4 regions of the Alteromonas sp. RKMC-009 genome follow, and region 1 is predicted to be linked to each of the others. Evidence: predicted binding sites of a transcription regulator. Region 1 holds the regulator's gene; each other region holds the start of a gene.
What was found. The regulator sigma-54, encoded in region 1, starts transcription at its own class of promoters, with help from an activator protein. The targets are predictions, from matches to a motif close to GTTGGCACGNNNNTNGNNT.

Region 1 (4,218 bases):
GAAAAGAAATTTTTATCGCCCGCGGAAAACCAGCCAGTTATTCTCAAACCCTGGATGACGGTGCAAAGGTAAAAGCCAGCGCAAATGAAATTCGCTACGAAGTCGCCAAACAACTTATTTCCTTGCAAGGTGATGCGAAAATCCAGCAAGATACCAGCATGGTCCAGGGAGATAGCATCACCTATGACATGTCAAAAGAGCAACTTCTGGCAACCGGCGGTGAAAGTAACAGCAACGGCCGGGTAACCACGGTTTTCCGTCCTGACACAGTTAAAGAGTTGAAGGAAGAGAACAAGACTTCAGACAGCAACGAAAACGAGGGTAACTGAGTTACATGGCAACCCTGAGTGCGACTCATCTGGCAAAGTCGTATAAATCACGCCAGGTCGTCCGTGACGTTAGTTTATCGGTTTCTACCGGACAGATAGTAGGTCTGCTGGGTCCTAACGGTGCAGGTAAAACCACAACGTTTTACATGATTGTCGGTCTTGTGCCGCTGGATAAAGGCAAAATCCTCATAGATGAGCAGGAGCTGACTCACCAGCCAATGCACGAACGTGCCCGCCGGGGAATTGGTTATTTGCCCCAGGAGGCATCCATTTTCCGCAAGCTGACCGTACATGAAAACATCATGGCGATATTGCAGACGCGTAAAGACTTAAAAAGTCATCAACGTGAGCAGGAAGCGGATGCACTACTTGATGAATTTAATATTAACCATATACGTAATAGCACAGGTATGAGTTTGTCGGGTGGCGAACGCCGCCGGGTTGAAATTGCCCGCGCACTGGCAGCCAATCCGCAATTTATTTTGCTCGATGAACCCTTCGCCGGAGTTGACCCGATTTCGGTTAATGATATAAAGAAGATCATTCAGCACTTACGGGACAGAGGTATCGGTATCCTCATCACCGACCACAATGTCAGGGAAACCCTTGATGTGTGTGAAGAGGCCTATATCGTCAGTCATGGAGAACTGATTGCTCAGGGCACCGCAGAACAGGTATTAAGTAATCAAAAAGTTCGTGATGTATACCTTGGTGAGCAATTCAGGCTATAGTTAAGATATCGGGATGAGCATTTAGCGGAGATTTCGCCACCGGCACTCACACCGCTACAACCGGATGTCCTTTTTAGAGTTTATATAAGACGTAGATGAAACCATCTTTACAGTTAAAATTTAGCCAACAACTGACAATGACGCCTCAGCTTCAGCAGGCGATCAAGCTATTGCAGTTGTCTACGCTGGACTTACAACAAGAAATTCAGGAAGCCCTCGACTCTAATCCTTTGCTGGAAGTCGACGACAGCTCCGACAACGATGTAATTGAGAAAAATAACATCGATAATGATGACAGCATGCAAGAGTCTGCATCAGCCTCATCTTCTGACAGCATGGATACCGGGGAAGCACTGGAAAAGAATGATTTACCGGACGAGCTGCCCATCGACAGTACCTGGGATGAGTACATTTCTGCGTCTTCTGCACCCGCGCCCGGCCCTTCCGGTGGCGACGATGAACAAATCTTTCAGGGTGAAACCACCGAAAATATTCAGGACCATCTGCTGTGGCAAATGCGTCTGACACCTTTTTCTGATACAGACCGCGCCATTGCACTGGCGATCATCGATTCTATTGATGAGTCCGGCTATCTCACGGTTACCGTTGACGACATTCTGCAAAGCGTTAACAGTGAAGATATGGAAGAGCCCGTTGAAGAAGATGAGGTTGAGTGTGTACTTAAACGTATTCAGCTTTTTGATCCTCTCGGTTCCGGGTCCCGCACACCGCAGGAGTGCTTGTTAGTTCAGCTGGCACAATTTGCACCGGAAACACCGTGGCTGGAAGAAGCTAAACTGCTGCTCAGAGAGCATTCCGATCTGTTGGGCAGTAAAGACTACCGTACGTTAATGCGTAAAACCCGCCTGAAAGAAGATCAGTTGCGGGAAGCGATGCGTTTGCTGCAAACGCTTAATCCCCGTCCGGGCAGTGCATTAATTACGAAAGAACCCGAATATGTCATTCCGGATGTATCGGTTGCGAAGAAAAATGGCCGTTGGGTTGTAGAATTAAACCCCGACAGCCTGCCTAAGCTCAGTGTTAATCAGCAGTACGCTGCAATGAGCCGTAAAGCAAGAAACAGCAGCGATTCACAATTTATCCGCTCTCACATGCAAGAAGCTAAATGGTTCATTAAGAGCCTTGAGAGCCGGAACGATACGCTGCTGAAAGTAGCAAATTGTATTGTTCAGCAACAGATGGGCTTTTTTGAGCATGGCCCTGAAATGATGAAACCAATGGTGCTGAATGATGTCGCAGAAATGGTAGATATGCACGAATCTACTATTTCCAGGGTAACAACGCAGAAGTACATGCACACGCCCCGTGGTATTTTCGAGTTGAAGTATTTCTTCTCCAGCCACGTTGCCACTGAATCAGGTGGAGAGTGTTCATCGACAGCGATTCGCGCCCTGATTAAGAAGCTGGTTGCCGCTGAAAATCCAGGCAAGCCACTGAGTGACAGCAAGATTGCTTCGTTGTTGGCCGATCAAGGCATTATGGTTGCCCGGCGAACAATAGCAAAGTACCGGGAATCCTTGTCGATCCCGCCGTCTAACCAACGCAAAAGCCTTATCTAACTTAAGGCTGCTCAAAATAAGGAAGACGAAATATGCAAATCAACCTTTCTGGTCATCACATTGAGATCACTGATTCTTTGCGTAATTATGTCGATACTAAGTTCAGCAAACTGGAACGTCATTTTGACCACATATCAAATGTGCACGTTATTTTAAATGTTGAAAAGCTTAGCCAAAAAGCAGAAGCAACGGTTCATCTTAGCGGCGCGGAAGTCTTCGCCTCTTCCGAAAATCAGGACATGTATGCTGCCATTGACAGCATGGTCGATAAACTCGACAGGCAGGTCCTGAAACACAAGGAAAAGCTTAAAAAGCACTAATTGAATTCATGGATATACAAGCCATAGTCAGCCTGGACCGCACCGAGTGTGCGGTCCAGTGCAATAGCAAAAAACGCATTCTCGAAATCATCAGCGGGATTGCAGCTAAAAATAACCCCGATGTAGACGAAGCCACCGTGTTAAGTAGCCTGCTGGCCCGTGAGCGAATGGGCAGCACAGGTATAGGTAACGGCATTGCCCTCCCCCATGGTCGTCTGGCCGGACTGGAAAAAGTCATCGCCATTGTGGTTACCAGCACGCCCGCCATCGATTTTGATGCAATCGACAATAAACCTGTGGATATTTTCTTTACTCTGCTTGTCCCTCAGGAACAAACCGAAGGACATTTACAAACTCTGGCCATGGTTGCCGGGAAACTCAGCGATAAAGAAACCATAAAAACTATCCGCAAAGCTCAGACAAGTGATGATATTATTCGCGCATTACAGTAACTTAGTGTAATACGCACCGACAACACGTGACTTCAGGAGAAACGGCGTGAAGTTAATTATCATCAGCGGACGTTCAGGTTCAGGAAAATCAGTAGCACTTCGTGCCCTTGAGGATCTGGGGTATTACTGCGTCGATAATATTCCGGTTAATCTGCTACCAGCCCTGACACACACTGTCGCCGATGAATACGAGCAGGTAGCTGTGAGTATTGATGTCAGGAACTTGCCTAAAGAGCCTTCTGAGCTGGTTGAAATTCTCGACTACCTGCCTCAGTCATGGACTGTCACCATCGTATATATTGACGCAAGTGACGATATGCTGGTGCGCCGGTTCAGCGAAACCCGCCGGTTACACCCGCTGGCCAAACTGAATAAATCATTGTCTGATGCCATTCAGACAGAACGGGAATTACTGGCCCCCGTAGCAGAAAGAGCGGATTTGAATATTGATACCGACTCTCTGAGCATCCACCAGCTGGCAGAATTAATCCGCGAGCGTATCCTCGGTAAGAAAAGCTCACGACTTGTTCTGGTATTTGAATCATTCGGCTTTAAACACGGTATTCCCAAAGATGCAGACTATGTATTTGACGCCCGTTTTCTGCCAAACCCTCACTGGGAGCCGGATTTAAAACACCTGACAGGCCTGGATACACCGGTTCAGGTTTTCCTCAGTTCCCAGCCTATTGTGACTAAATTTATCTGGCAGATTCAGAACCTCATCACGACCTGGCTGCCGCACCTTGAACGGAATAACCGCAGTTATGTGACAGTCGCTATCGGATGTACCGGCGGACAGCACCGTT
Region 2 (4,218 bases), 2.3 Mb from region 1:
AAGTAGAGTAGATTTATTGAGAACTTTACCTGCTTTCTGAATTCGCCAGATATCAAATTCCTTAAGCTTGTCCTGATCAAGCGAAGTGATGTATGTTCGGTCAAAAAAAGGAATGTGATAACGACGCAGTGCCCCTATATAGTCTTTGTAACTAACCTTGCCACTGGTAAGCCCCCAGTTTTCTAGACATCTTCAAGCTGCTGATAATACTGCTTTTCATATCTGACTGGAGACAGTCCACCATTTGTACCATGATTGCGTCTTGGATTGTAGAATCCTTCGATGTAATCAAATATATCGGCCCTTGCCTGAGCGCGTGTCGGGTATATTTTTCGTTTCACTCGATCTTTTTTAAGCAGAGAGAAGAAGCTTTCTGCAACTGCATTATCGTGACAGTTACCTTTTCTGCTCATACTTGCTTCCAGATTGTGTTCATTCAGGAAGGAACGCCAGTCTGAGGAGGTATACTGAATTCCCTGATCTGAGTGAACCAATACCTTCTGCTTGGGCCTGCGGCGCCAAACCGCCATGAGCAATGCATCAATGACCAAGTCCGCTTTTGGACTGCTCTTCATCGTCCAGCCTACTACTCGTCGCGAGAACAGGTCGATAACTACGGTAAGATATAACCAGCCTTCGTAGGTACGGATATATGTAAAATCTGTTACCCAGTAACTATCTGGCTTATCGACGATAAATTCGCGGTTCAGAGTATTTGGGGCAGCTATGTTAACTTTGCCGCCTTTGAACCCTGGATGGCGTTTGTAACCGCGCACTGCGCGGATACTGGCTTCTCGCATTATGCGGTGGACACGATTCTTACCGCATGTCTCACCGTCGCTTTTCAAATCGATAGTGATATTCCGGTAACCATAGGTACAACCGCTTTCAAGCCAGAACTGCTTGATTTTACCTAGTAATCGCTGATCTTCCTTGGCCCGGGCACTTAACGGCTCCTGGAGCCAAGCATAGAAGCCGCTGCGCTCGATATTGAGGATCTGGCACATAACTTTAACTGGATAGCGCGGGAGCCGCTCCCTTACGAACGTGTACTTTTCTTTGACTCCCCGGCAAAGTACACGGCGGCTTCCTTTAATATGTCTCGTTCCATCGTAACGCGTTTTAACTCAGCACGAAGACGACGGAGTTCTGCAGCCTGATCATCATCCTGCTTTCGTTGGCTAGCAGGTTTGTCGTAACGCTTCACCCAATCTGACAGGGACTTGTAACTGATACCTAGACGTTCAGCCACAGAGGACAAAGAATGACCTTGCTTCGTGACTTGCTCAACAGCCTGGATTTTAAATTCTTCGGGGTAGCGTTTTCCGCTCATTAGTAACACCTCATAGTTTATGTAATTATAAAGCTATAAAGTGTCTAGGGAGCTAGGGGCTTACCACACCACTATGTGCAAGTTCATGCTCCATAGCGAGAATGCATCTTTCTGCAACATCGCGAAATCGCTTACTCTTGGTCAGAGTTCCAGTTTCTGCTTTTATCTTCCATTCCATGCGCAGCAATCTCGCTGCAGCCATAGCCTCTTCTTTTTCAGTCTGCTTCGTAGATTTGCAGTGCCATTTGCCGAACAACTGAAAGCGTGCGTACCACTTCTTACTGTTGTTTTGAAGAAAGATATAAAGTGAATCGTCGATGTCGTGTCTTGCTAGCTGCTTAGCCATAAATACTCGTTTGCAAAGAAAAAATATTGCGCTTACTTCGAGTATATATGGCTGACAAATAATATCTACCTGTTTTATATGGATATTTTTAGTTCATGTTAACATTCATTAACGTTACCAATATATCTAGATACGTTAGTCAGATCTTGCACAGCAGGTACTGTTAACACGTATTAACGTGACCTTTTCATCAAGAGCTCTCTTTTTACGGTTCCGATTACACTGAATAAATTTGAAAAGACATGTCGCTAGTTTAGGGTAGGTTTATAACTTAGGTTACTACATAATAGCCCTGATCTCAGGGCGTTACTCTAATTATGAGATGATTATATTTGGTAGATATGAGAAATTAAAACCCATGTACCAACGGTAATCAGGACAATTCCCCCCACTGTTTCTGCTCGTTTTCCCACAATTAGTCCAAGCGCGCTACCAACCATTATGCCGATGGTTACCATCAAACATGTAGCTAATCCGATCATCATTGAAGCTAAGGCGATATTTACATCGACAAATGCTAAACTAATTCCTACTGCCATTGCATCAATACTAGTACCAATTGCTGTTAGAATGGTTATTAATATTGACTGGTTATTTATTCTTCCATCATCTTTTTCAGTAGGACTGAAAGACTTAAATATTGTGAAAGTACCTAATAACGATAATATGCCGAATGCTAACCAATGGTCCCAAGACACAATGAATGAAGAAGATAATTTACCCAATCCCCATCCCAACATTGGTGTTATTGCTTCTATGATACCGAATATTATTCCTGTTTTTAATGCAATTGATATTTTCGGTTTTCTTAAGTTAACGCCTTTTGCAATAGCGGCTGCGAAGGCGTCTGTAGACATTGCAAAGGAAAGGAAAATAAGTGCGAGTAGATTCATTCCTATAACTCTCTGGTTGGGCAATTGAGTCCACGATAAAACTACACGCCCAACCAGAGGTGTAATTCTATCGATGGTCTCGCCAACCAAAAAGGCGTTCATACCATGGTCTTTGACCAATTATGTTGATATGGACTTTTCCCAAATTGTAGGAAACAGGCTACTCCCCAACGAAGTGGAAGCAACCTTACCTCAAAATTTTAGATATCACAACTGCTTGATTGTCGCGATCTTGATTGTTCTACTCTGAGCTTTCTCAGACACTACCGAGCCGAAATAAATATTTTCCTCATACTTTTCAGCGAAAAGAGCATTAATTGGATAATTCAGAACTTTAGTTCCAAGCAATGCGTACTCAGAGTCAAACTTTTGACATCCCAATTCAAATAATCCTCTACCTATACGGTTAATTTTACCTAATGCTGGTATTGATTTAATATCGTATGGTCTGGCAAATAAAAAATTATCGTAAAAAACGAACCAAAGATTAAATTTTAGCTTAGTCCTTGAATTTGAATTACTTTCAACTGTCATTGTTAATGAAGGATAAGACTTCATATTACCCTTCCATGTTTTTACAAAAATCGTCAGTAAACTCTATTTCAATTGTGCTGTAGCTGAAGTCAAATTTCGCCAAGCTATCATAAACTTCAAGCTTCAATAGCTTATATTCTTCAATTCTCTTTAAGGTACTTGTAATGTGTAAAGTAATAACATTATGTTCTCCATCAAGTGACCAGATTCTTAATTCGTGGATGCTTTTTATTTTATCAATTTTTAGAATTTCATCCGTCACTCTATTGTATAGGTTTTTCTCTGGAACACCTTGCAAAAATAATTTTAAAGTTGCTAATAAGTTTCGAATTACATTAAACAATATAAAAAGCGTAAAGCCAATCGAAAGTAGGGGGTCTAAAATTGGCCAGTCGACAAATTGCATTACTATGGCAATAATTAATACAGCAACCCAGCCTAAAACGTCCTCCAATAAATGCCAGTTCAACACTCTCTCGTTTAGGGTATTTCCTCCCTGGAGTTTGTACACAGCAAAGCCGTTTACAGCGACACCTAGAATCGCAAGTAATATCATGCCTTCTGTATTTGGAACGACCGGGTCTAATACTCGAGGAATGGCTTCTGATAATACCCAGATTGAGCCAAGGATAAGTACGGCTCCGTTAATAAATGCCCCTAACAGGCTGAGTCGCTTGTACCCATATGTGAAATTTTCATCGGCCTCTCTCTCTCCTAACTTATTGAGACACCAGGCGCTTCCAATAGAAATTGAATCGCCGAGATCATGAACAGCATCTGCCATTATAGCAGTGCTGTTCGTTAGCCAGCCGCCAATAAATTCAATAATTGTGAAGCTGAAATTTAATAGAAAAGCCCACCCAATTTTGTTTGAGCTATTCGAATGATTATGAGTCATAGAGGCTCCGGTGCGCCCGGAACATACCGGGCGTAAAATTTGATTAAGAATTGCGTTTGTTATGTGCGAGCTGATAAAGCGCAGGTAATATAAACAGTGTCAGTAAAGTTGACGATATAATTCCCCCAATGACTACAGTGGCGAGCGGTCTTTGTACTTCAGCACCTGTTCCTGTATTAAGTGCCATGGGAACAAAGCCTAAGCTGGCCACTAA
Region 3 (4,218 bases), 1.4 Mb from region 1:
TGGGCGTGAATTTCAGGGCATTAGATAACAGATTATGCACCACCTGCTTTATGCGCACTTTATCCGCCAGAATGGTAGTGTGTTCGTCCTGATAATAACCGCTCAGCTTAATATTCTTGGCTGCAAAACCGGCTTCGAACTGTTTCGCCACGTCCTGTACCGCTTCACTCACTGAAACGGACTGCACACTCAGCTTCATCGTGCCGGATATAATCCGCGACATATCCAGAATATCGTTGATCAAGTCTGCCTGTGTACTGGATGCCCGCTTTACAACATTAAGTGCTTCCACCAGCCTTTCATGATTGGATGTGTCCATCAGGGCTAAATCTGTCCAGCCCATTATCGAATTAAGCGGCGTACGCAGTTCATGGGAAATACTGGCCAGGAACTGGTCTTTGGCTTTATCCAGTTCTTCCAGTTTTGCTACCTGGCTGTCGAGTGAACTTTTCATGCCCAGTGCATAAGGGATAAAGAGTTGCTCAAAGCTCTCAATGAGTAATGTGTCATCCGTCGACCAGTCTTTAGATTGGTCCACGACTGACTCAATATAGGTATCGAATGAGTCCCTCGGAGTGAGTGACTTGTTCACATCAGACTCGCTGGCAGCTTTGCCCGCCCAGCGGATTGTGGTATCCACCGGTTCCCTGAACCACATGGTGTAATACCCGTGACGACTGGACACGGGAGAAATGAACAGGCCTCTGACCCCGTTTAATTTAAAGTTGGCAATGATGTCATCGCTGATACGGGTCAGTGCAGTGGTTTTGGACTCACCGTTGCTGTCTTTGGCATAATTGTGAAACAGGTGAGACACCGTTTCAAAGCTTGGTGTTCTGCCAATCAGATAGTGTGAATTGGGCGTTACAACGGCAACACCACATACCCGCATGGTATTTAGCAGTGCCGTCTGCACCTCTTTTATGCCATCCAGAGGGTTACTCTTATTTGTCAGCGTATTGATGATACGGTTAAGGTGCTGCTGGCGGGTCTGATAAGAGTTTCGTTTCACCTCAATACTCTTGCCGTGCATTTGATAGGTAAATACCTGACTTAAGCTTTCACAAATTAACCGCCGGCGTTGCTCAACATACTTGGGTTCACGATGGTGGCAGGCAATCATGCCCCATAATTTGTTTTCGTAGATAAGGGACACTGAGAACGAAGCGCGGATCCCCATATTGCGCATATACTGCAAGTGCACCGTCGACACACCCCGAATCATGGATAGCGATAAATCCAAAGGGCTGCGTTCACTTTCACTCAGTGACGGGATCAGCTTAACGGGCGTCTCATCGGTATCATAGACGCAGCGCACCATGTTTTTTACGTAAAGGGCGCGAGCCTGAGAAGGAATATCTGATGCGGGAAACTTCAGCCCCTTGAACGGCACTAAATCTTCATGGCAGTCCTCACCGATAACTTCACCGGCATAGTCTTTATCGAACTTGTACACCACCACCCGATCGAAGCCGATGAATTCTCTCATCGCCGATGCGATCTTGTCTGCCACCGCTTCAACCGTTGGCAAATCAAATAAGCTGGGCAATAACGGCCGGATATCCGTATCTGTAGGCGTCCACTTAGATGATACACTGCCTGCCAGAACCGGTGACGGCTCTAACTCCACGACCAGCAGTTCACCGCTTGCGTAGATGACACTGTTTACCAGTTGATGCCATTCCCCGTCTTTGTAGATTTTATTTTTAAAGGTCCACTCATAACTGTGACGCCGGTCTGTGCTTCTGGCCTGCTCATACAGGGAAGACAAGATTTCCTGACCGTTGTCCGGCATTTCTACTATTTCTGTGAAGCATGACTGACCCGGCAAAACCGGAGTCGCGAGAATGTCAGATAAATTCTCACTGGTCACTTTCACCTGACAGGAGACAGGGTCAACTGCTAGCAGGTATCCAAAGGATTGAACAGATTCAATAAGGTGAATCTTTTCATCTTCACATTTATTAATATTCATGGCGGTATCAGAGACTGGTGGTCGACTTGCCCATTATGCATACATTTAAGACGACTGGTCGACCACGGAAAGTAAATTTCAACTAAAGTATAAATCCGGTATAGAGTAATGACTCGTTTCCCCCTCTATCCATAGTCAGTTATCTAAGTTTGTGTATGAAAATATAGACACACTGGCAGGTAAAATTTTCCCACACGGATTCTCCTCTTTTTTATCACACCGGATTAAACATCATAAAAAAATCTTTAAAAACAGCGTAATAACATCATATTTAGTACAAAAGTATAATCTGGCACGCCACTGGCATTATTGTTTGCAACAGACAACGAACAGGAGAACAGAGTATGAAACGGATAATTCCCGCTTTGACAATGACAGTCATGACTGTGTTCTCAACGCCACTTCTTGCTGAAGGGATTTCAGCCTCGCCAACGCAATCTGCGACGGATGATGCAATTGCAGGCAAGGTAGAAGCGGCACTCTTGTTTAGTGGTCAATTCGATACGATGGATATTCGCACGGATGTGAGCAAGGGACAGGTTATTTTAACCGGCAAAGTTAACAGTGAAGTTAACAGGGAACTCGCACAGGAAGTTGCGGCGTCACTGGATGGCGTAGTATCAGTTGAAAACAAGTTGGATGTTGTAAAGCCTGCATTACTGGAGGGAGACCTTGTCACCTTGCTCCATGGAGTCAGGGATGCGCAAATGGTGTCGTTGATACGCACACAACTTTTGCTGGAATCCGGACTGTCAGGCGACGACATTGATGTCCATGCTTTACGAGGGATTGTAACCCTTACCGGCAAGGTTGAATCGCTCACAGAGCGCGATTTGATCATAGCCATTGCAAAGAACACTGATGACGTTGTTGACGTTAAAAGTGAACTGTCTGTTGACAGTTAATCTCCCCTCCAGGCCTTTCCCGGCCTAACCAAAACCTCTGATTTTCTCCCGCCAAATGGCGGGAGCTTTTTTTTGGTATCGGGAATACTACGCAGATATAGTTTTTCATGTCGAATAAAGCAGCAGTCAGTCCTATATTTAAAATCACAAAACAACAGAGTGCTTTCATTGTTTTGTTTCCATGTGTATTCCTAAATGTCTTTTGCCGGAACCTTTGTGTTCCGGCTTTTTTTTCATTCTATTTTATCGGTTATACAGATACCCACCATTCGTAACAATGCGTTGTCTTTAAGAATTATTCTCATTTAAAATGGTGGTGAATTAATAGAAGAGAAAATAAGTATGGAAAAAAGACAGCCAAGACAACCCGCCTGTCTCACAGTAAAAGACAATATTGCAGTTACTCCTCATATGCGCCGTATCACCGTGACCGGCGATGCCCTGAAAGCTTATCCCGATATCGATACAACGGCATACGTTAAGTTACTTTTTGATTTTGATGGTAATCCTTTGTCAGTGCCACCGGCATCCTTACAAGATGCGCAGCTTCGCACGTATACCATCCGTCAATTGGATCGCAGCAACGGCACCATGGATATCGACATGGCGCTGCATGGTGAAGGTGTGGCAAGTGGTCCGGCTTCACACTGGGCCAAAAGCGCAGCACCCGGTGATCAAATTTGTGTGGGCGGGCCGGGCAGTTCCAAAGGTCTGGCAGACAGCTTCGACTGGGTATTGTTCGCCGGCGATATGACATCCCTCCCGGCCATTTCTACCTATCTGGAAAAACTGGGGCCGCAAACACAGGGCTATGCCGTCATCAAGGTTACCACCGCAGATGATATCCAGCCTCTGGAGAAACCTGCCGGCGTAAACGTGATTTGGGTAACCGGTGCTAACAGTCTTGCAGATGAAGTGGCATCACTGAGCTGGCTTCCGGGTACACCGGCAGCATGGGTAGCCTGTGAGTTCTCAGATATGCGGGGGCTGCGCCAGTTGCTGGCAAAAGAAAGGCGTATCCCCCACGACCAGCTGTATATCAGCAGTTACTGGCGTGAAGGCCGGTCTGAAGACCAGCATAAGGTGGATAAGCGTAAAGATATGGAAGAATACGAAGCCGGCGCCTAGCCAACCTCCGGGCTAACGATGATACTGTTCTTCCTCTGTATCGTTAGCCGCATGAATATGCCCTTTGATATCCACGAAGGGCATTGCATCTCCTGCACGCATATCCTCAAGATAATCGGTGAGATATAAAATCCCCGCCAGGTTGTGACACACTGTTACCGGTACGGCATTCAAATGAAAGTTGAAGCGGTTCAGCCACTCAGAAATCAA
Region 4 (4,218 bases), 2.3 Mb from region 1:
GAAAAACAGCGGATATTCAGCCATGGTAACCAGCAAACCGGTAAGCACAGTGAAAGGCACGATAAGCACAATCGCACCCAGTGCGCCGGATATCCGGTGTTGGGAAGGGCTGTCAGTGGATTTGGGTTTTACTTTTGTCGCCATCCCGGCCGCCAGCAGGCGGAATACGGTTAACGGGTGGTATTTGGGAGGCCAGCGCCACAGGCTGTCGATGGCGATAACCACCAACAGCAGGGCGAGATTTTGTAATAAAGGGCTGTGGAGCAGGGCGTCCATGCTTAACACTATGCTCAGGCTAAACGGGCAATCATTCCCATAACTAGTTCAGCAGAGTGCTTCGCTGCGGTTTCCAGATATGCCTCGAAGGACACTGATGATGTCTTGCCGGCGATATCAGATAAAGAACGGATCACCAGAAACGGTGTTTCCAGCATAAAACAGGTTTGTCCGATGGCTGCGCCTTCCATTTCACAGGCCTTCATGGCCGGAAAGGTGTCTTTAATTTTCTGTGCCGCTTCATCTGAACCGACAAAGGAATCGCCGGTACAAATCATGCCAGTGGTGTTCTGGATATGGGTGATGTCCTGTGCCGCGGCGGTAGCAGCTTCAACAAGCCGGGGATCGCAGTCGTATTGTGGCGGCATACCGGCACATTGCCCGAGTTCATAACCAAAATGAGTAATGTCTACATCGTGATATTTCACTGCACTGCCGACGACCACATCACCGATATTCAGCGCCGGATCGAACCCGCCGGCTGAACCGGTATTAACAACATAATCAGGCGTGTACTGCTCGATAAGTGCTGTTGTGGCCAGAGCTGAAGCAACTTTACCAATACCGCATTTTACCAGCACGACTTCTGCGCCATGCAGGGTACCGGTGTAAAAGGTCAGATGTTTCCACTGACGGGTTTCACAATCTGTCAGAGATGCCTGTAACAGTGCAATTTCCTGATCCATTGCGCCAAGAATACCGATTTTCATAAATATGTTCCGTCGCTGTGCTGCCCGGCGAACTGGGTGTGCGCGGGCCCGTTAAGTCATGATTGTTAATGGTAATATGAAAGTGAAGAAACTGACAGAAATTAGGGGAAAATGGGTCGGTACCTTGGGGAGAATACCGACCCGGAGAGTAAAAGGTAAGTTAAGCAGCCGCTGCCCGGCTTGAACGGACCGGACGGGTCGGGCGTTTATTCGGTGCCGGGTTAAGCGTCGGCGCCTGTGCAATGCGTTGCTGTTTGCGGCGGTAAGGCACCAGCTTGCTTTCGATACATTCACGGATCTCTTCAGTGGTATAGCCGGTTTTCACCTTAATGCGCACATGAGGCAACCCTGCTGCATCCAGCGCGCCACTGACAAAAAAGTCGCGCTGGGATTTGTATTTGTTCTTGCCATCGTTATAAACAAGGTCGATAGCCATAACAGGCGTCATGTCGTCGCGGTCACATAATACGTAATCCAGTTGCTTTGACGACGCCCGTGACATGGCGCTGGAGCCTTGTTTTTTACTGGCTTTAGCTCTTACTGCCAGTACATCGCTCAGGCGTACCCTGCAGACGATGCGGAATTCACGGCCCACCGCTTGCTCAATCAGTTTCAGAAAATTATGTTCTACCGGTGTGAACAGCTGAGGTTTACTGCGAAAAGGAAAGCTTACACCGCTGTCCGACAATTTCATGGCGCCCAGAGCCACCACAATCAGTAACATCATTAAAATTATAGCCAGTTCCATATTGATCCCCGCGAAAGCAAAATCACATACGTCAAAAAAGTGACGTTTTGTGTCGTGAATTAGTCAACGAGCTGGATTTTGCAAAGGGAGTGCCAGACCGCTAAAAATTTGCAAGGTCGGGAGAGCGTCCGGCACCGGATAGCTGGGAGGAGGCTGACAGGTCTCAGTTGGCCTTAACAATCATCATGTCTACCTGAGAGCCTTCGTGATCAGGGGAAATGATGACCCGCACACTGTCGTTCGCGGCAGTGAGTAACGTTCTGCCCTGTACTGTTGCTGCGACCTGCATACCGGGATACTGCGCAGTGTAGTAGTCGATGAGTGTTTGCTGTGGTGTCGCGGAATAAAACACCAGTGTGGCAGGCAGTCCGCTGTCGAAAACCTGACATTGCTTTGCGTCATCCGGCATGGTCAGCGTGTGAAAGTCTGCCGGACAGGCTGATGTGTCAGGGGCTGCTGCCACAGATAAAGAAGCCGTACACAGCAGAGTCGCTGCAATCATACTGCACGTCTTTTTGTTCATTTTTACTCTCCCTTTATTAAGCGGAATGGATGCTTAACAGATGAGTAAAACTATAGGCAAGAACCCCTGAACCGGCAATAAAGCATAGGTATACGGAAATGCACAGGCGTATTGTTAGCGGTTTTCAGGTTATTCAGAAAGTAAATAAAAATCGCCCCGGAAGACGGGGCGATGTACTTTATACCAATGATTTAAGGTTATCTAAGGAAAATCTACTTCTATGCGCTCCAGCAATATCTCATTTCCATCTTCACCGGTAAAAGTTCCGTTTACCTGAATTGCAATCCTTTCAATGTTGGAAATGGAACCACTATCATCTTCCTGTGGATAAAAGGTGAAGTGGTTGCTGCCAGGAGAAAGAGGCTCAATAGCACCATAAATCCTGGAATAAGCGGGAGCCCCCGTCTGCACATACGCCTGAACAGAAAGACTGCCGTCAGCTGCATCTCCCTCTGCATATAATGAGAAAGTCAACGCTGTATCGCTGAAGTCACGGGAAGGTATACTCATGATATAATTATGTGTATTGTTTGTGCCGTTTGGTTGCAGACTAATCGCCTCTTTGTCGCTGCGATAGACTACTGATGCTTCACTTCCATAATCACCACGCATACCCCCGGCATCTTCGCTAAAATCATAAACTACGGATGCGGTGACAGGTAGAGTAGAAGGGATAGAAACACTAACGTAAGTGAGCGCAACATTGTCACTTGTCCCCTGACTTAACGGGCCGTTGAGCTGAAATGCAAGGCGGGAAATATTAGCGAGGTCGCCGGCTGCATTGTCTTCAGGCTCAAATATAACAGTGTTTTCTCCTACCTGAGGCTGAATCGAACTGCCGTACAGCCGTGTGTAGGGAGGATCACCCAGTTGCACATAAGGTTGCAGTGTCATCCCTCCGTCCACTTGTTCCTGTGTTACGTTGAGCTTGTATGTGATCGTCGCACCATTCAGATCTGTAAGGGGAATACTTTGAATATATTCCTGCGAATTTGACGAACTCCAGTCAGGTACCAACATTGCAGCAGGAATGCTACTGTCGTAAATTACCGAAGCCGAAGTGCCGTAATCGCCCCTCCATCCTTCGGCGTCCGAACTGAAATCGTACTCAGTAACAATAGGAGGCAAGTTCTCACCATCTACCGCTATCTGAACTCCTCGCACGTAACTGGTGTACTCATCTTCCCGGACCTGAATATAAAGTGTATGCAGGCCGGCTGTTAATGGAGCTGCAACGGTCAAGTTGCCGGTTTGCGGGTTCAGGTTAAACAAATTATTGTCGTTGCCCCCAAGCACTGTCCAAACTACATTGTCCCCGGGCAAATGTGGATTTCCGGCATAATCAGTTGAACTAAAGTTTGCCAGGGATGTGCCTGTTGTCACATCTTCATCTGTTTGTATTACCGGAGGCTGTTCGAAATGAGGAGCCAGTCCCCTCATGTATCCTTTTAACCATACTAAAGCCGCTTTTTCCACTCCGTTGTTATAAGCGAGGATCGCTCCTTGTTCCTCACGCCAATGACCAGGCAAGTAACCCCACATGGTAATACCTTTAATCCCGGGGTGTTCCCAAAACATAGGGAAAAGTCTTTGGTATTCAAGAAGTTGTGATAATTCATCGGTGCCATCTATGTCCAACTCAGTAAGGTAAATATCCAGACCAGTTTGTGATTCAATCCGGTTGATATTATTTTCAAGTGTGGTTGCAGGGCCGGTCGTTGAAAAAGCATGGCCCTGAAAACCTACGGCATCAATTAAACCACGTGATTGCAACAGATTAGCGAGCTCTATTACTTTGTCGGTTCTTGCGGCCGAATTCACCACGCTGTATTCGTTAAACATTAATTTTGATGTTGCAGGGAAGATATTTCTGGCCATCTGGAACGCATTGACTATCCAATCGTAGCTATCTGCCTTCTCCGCAGCAGTTATTTCATCACTACCTTGCGCGATAAAAAAGT

Region 2: DS731_RS16310 (manganese efflux pump MntP) is a predicted target of sigma-54. The motif match lies at 2,641-2,659, and genes of this name have one in related genera.
Region 3: DS731_RS19725 (BON domain-containing protein) is a predicted target of sigma-54. The motif match lies at 2,264-2,282, and genes of this name have one in related genera.
Region 4: DS731_RS16035 (DUF2726 domain-containing protein) is a predicted target of sigma-54. The motif match lies at 1,813-1,831, and genes of this name have one in related genera.

The regions. Positions count from the first base shown of each region.
Region 1 is NZ_CP031010.1:1,001,342-1,005,559, reverse strand. Features, by position in the region: gene lptA (lipopolysaccharide transport periplasmic protein LptA) at 1-329, shown strand, start outside; gene lptB (LPS export ABC transporter ATP-binding protein) at 335-1,060, shown strand; gene DS731_RS04395 (RNA polymerase factor sigma-54) at 1,156-2,640, shown strand; gene hpf (ribosome hibernation promoting factor) at 2,673-2,960, shown strand; gene ptsN (PTS IIA-like nitrogen regulatory protein PtsN) at 2,969-3,412, shown strand; gene rapZ (RNase adapter RapZ) at 3,459-4,218, shown strand, end outside.
Region 2 is NZ_CP031010.1:3,675,029-3,679,246, forward strand. Features, by position in the region: one part of gene DS731_RS16300 (IS3 family transposase) at 183-1,096, opposite strand; one part of gene DS731_RS16300 (IS3 family transposase) at 1,096-1,333, opposite strand; gene DS731_RS16305 (hypothetical protein) at 1,386-1,679, opposite strand; gene DS731_RS16310 (manganese efflux pump MntP) at 2,006-2,572, opposite strand; yybP-ykoY riboswitch at 2,579-2,753, opposite strand; gene DS731_RS16315 (hypothetical protein) at 2,780-3,130, opposite strand; gene DS731_RS16320 (cation diffusion facilitator family transporter) at 3,132-4,004, opposite strand; gene DS731_RS16325 (efflux RND transporter permease subunit) at 4,048-4,218, opposite strand, start outside.
Region 3 is NZ_CP031010.1:4,514,919-4,519,136, forward strand. Features, by position in the region: gene DS731_RS19720 (ATP-binding protein) at 1-1,975, opposite strand, end outside; gene DS731_RS19725 (BON domain-containing protein) at 2,320-2,880, shown strand; gene DS731_RS19730 (siderophore-interacting protein) at 3,223-4,008, shown strand; gene DS731_RS19735 (hypothetical protein) at 4,021-4,218, opposite strand, start outside.
Region 4 is NZ_CP031010.1:3,616,773-3,620,990, reverse strand. Features, by position in the region: gene DS731_RS16045 (cobalamin biosynthesis protein CobD/CbiB) at 1-276, opposite strand, end outside; gene DS731_RS16040 (5'-methylthioadenosine/adenosylhomocysteine nucleosidase) at 291-986, opposite strand; gene DS731_RS16035 (DUF2726 domain-containing protein) at 1,147-1,734, opposite strand; gene DS731_RS16030 (hypothetical protein) at 1,898-2,257, opposite strand; gene DS731_RS16025 (endo-1,4-beta-xylanase) at 2,459-4,218, opposite strand, start outside.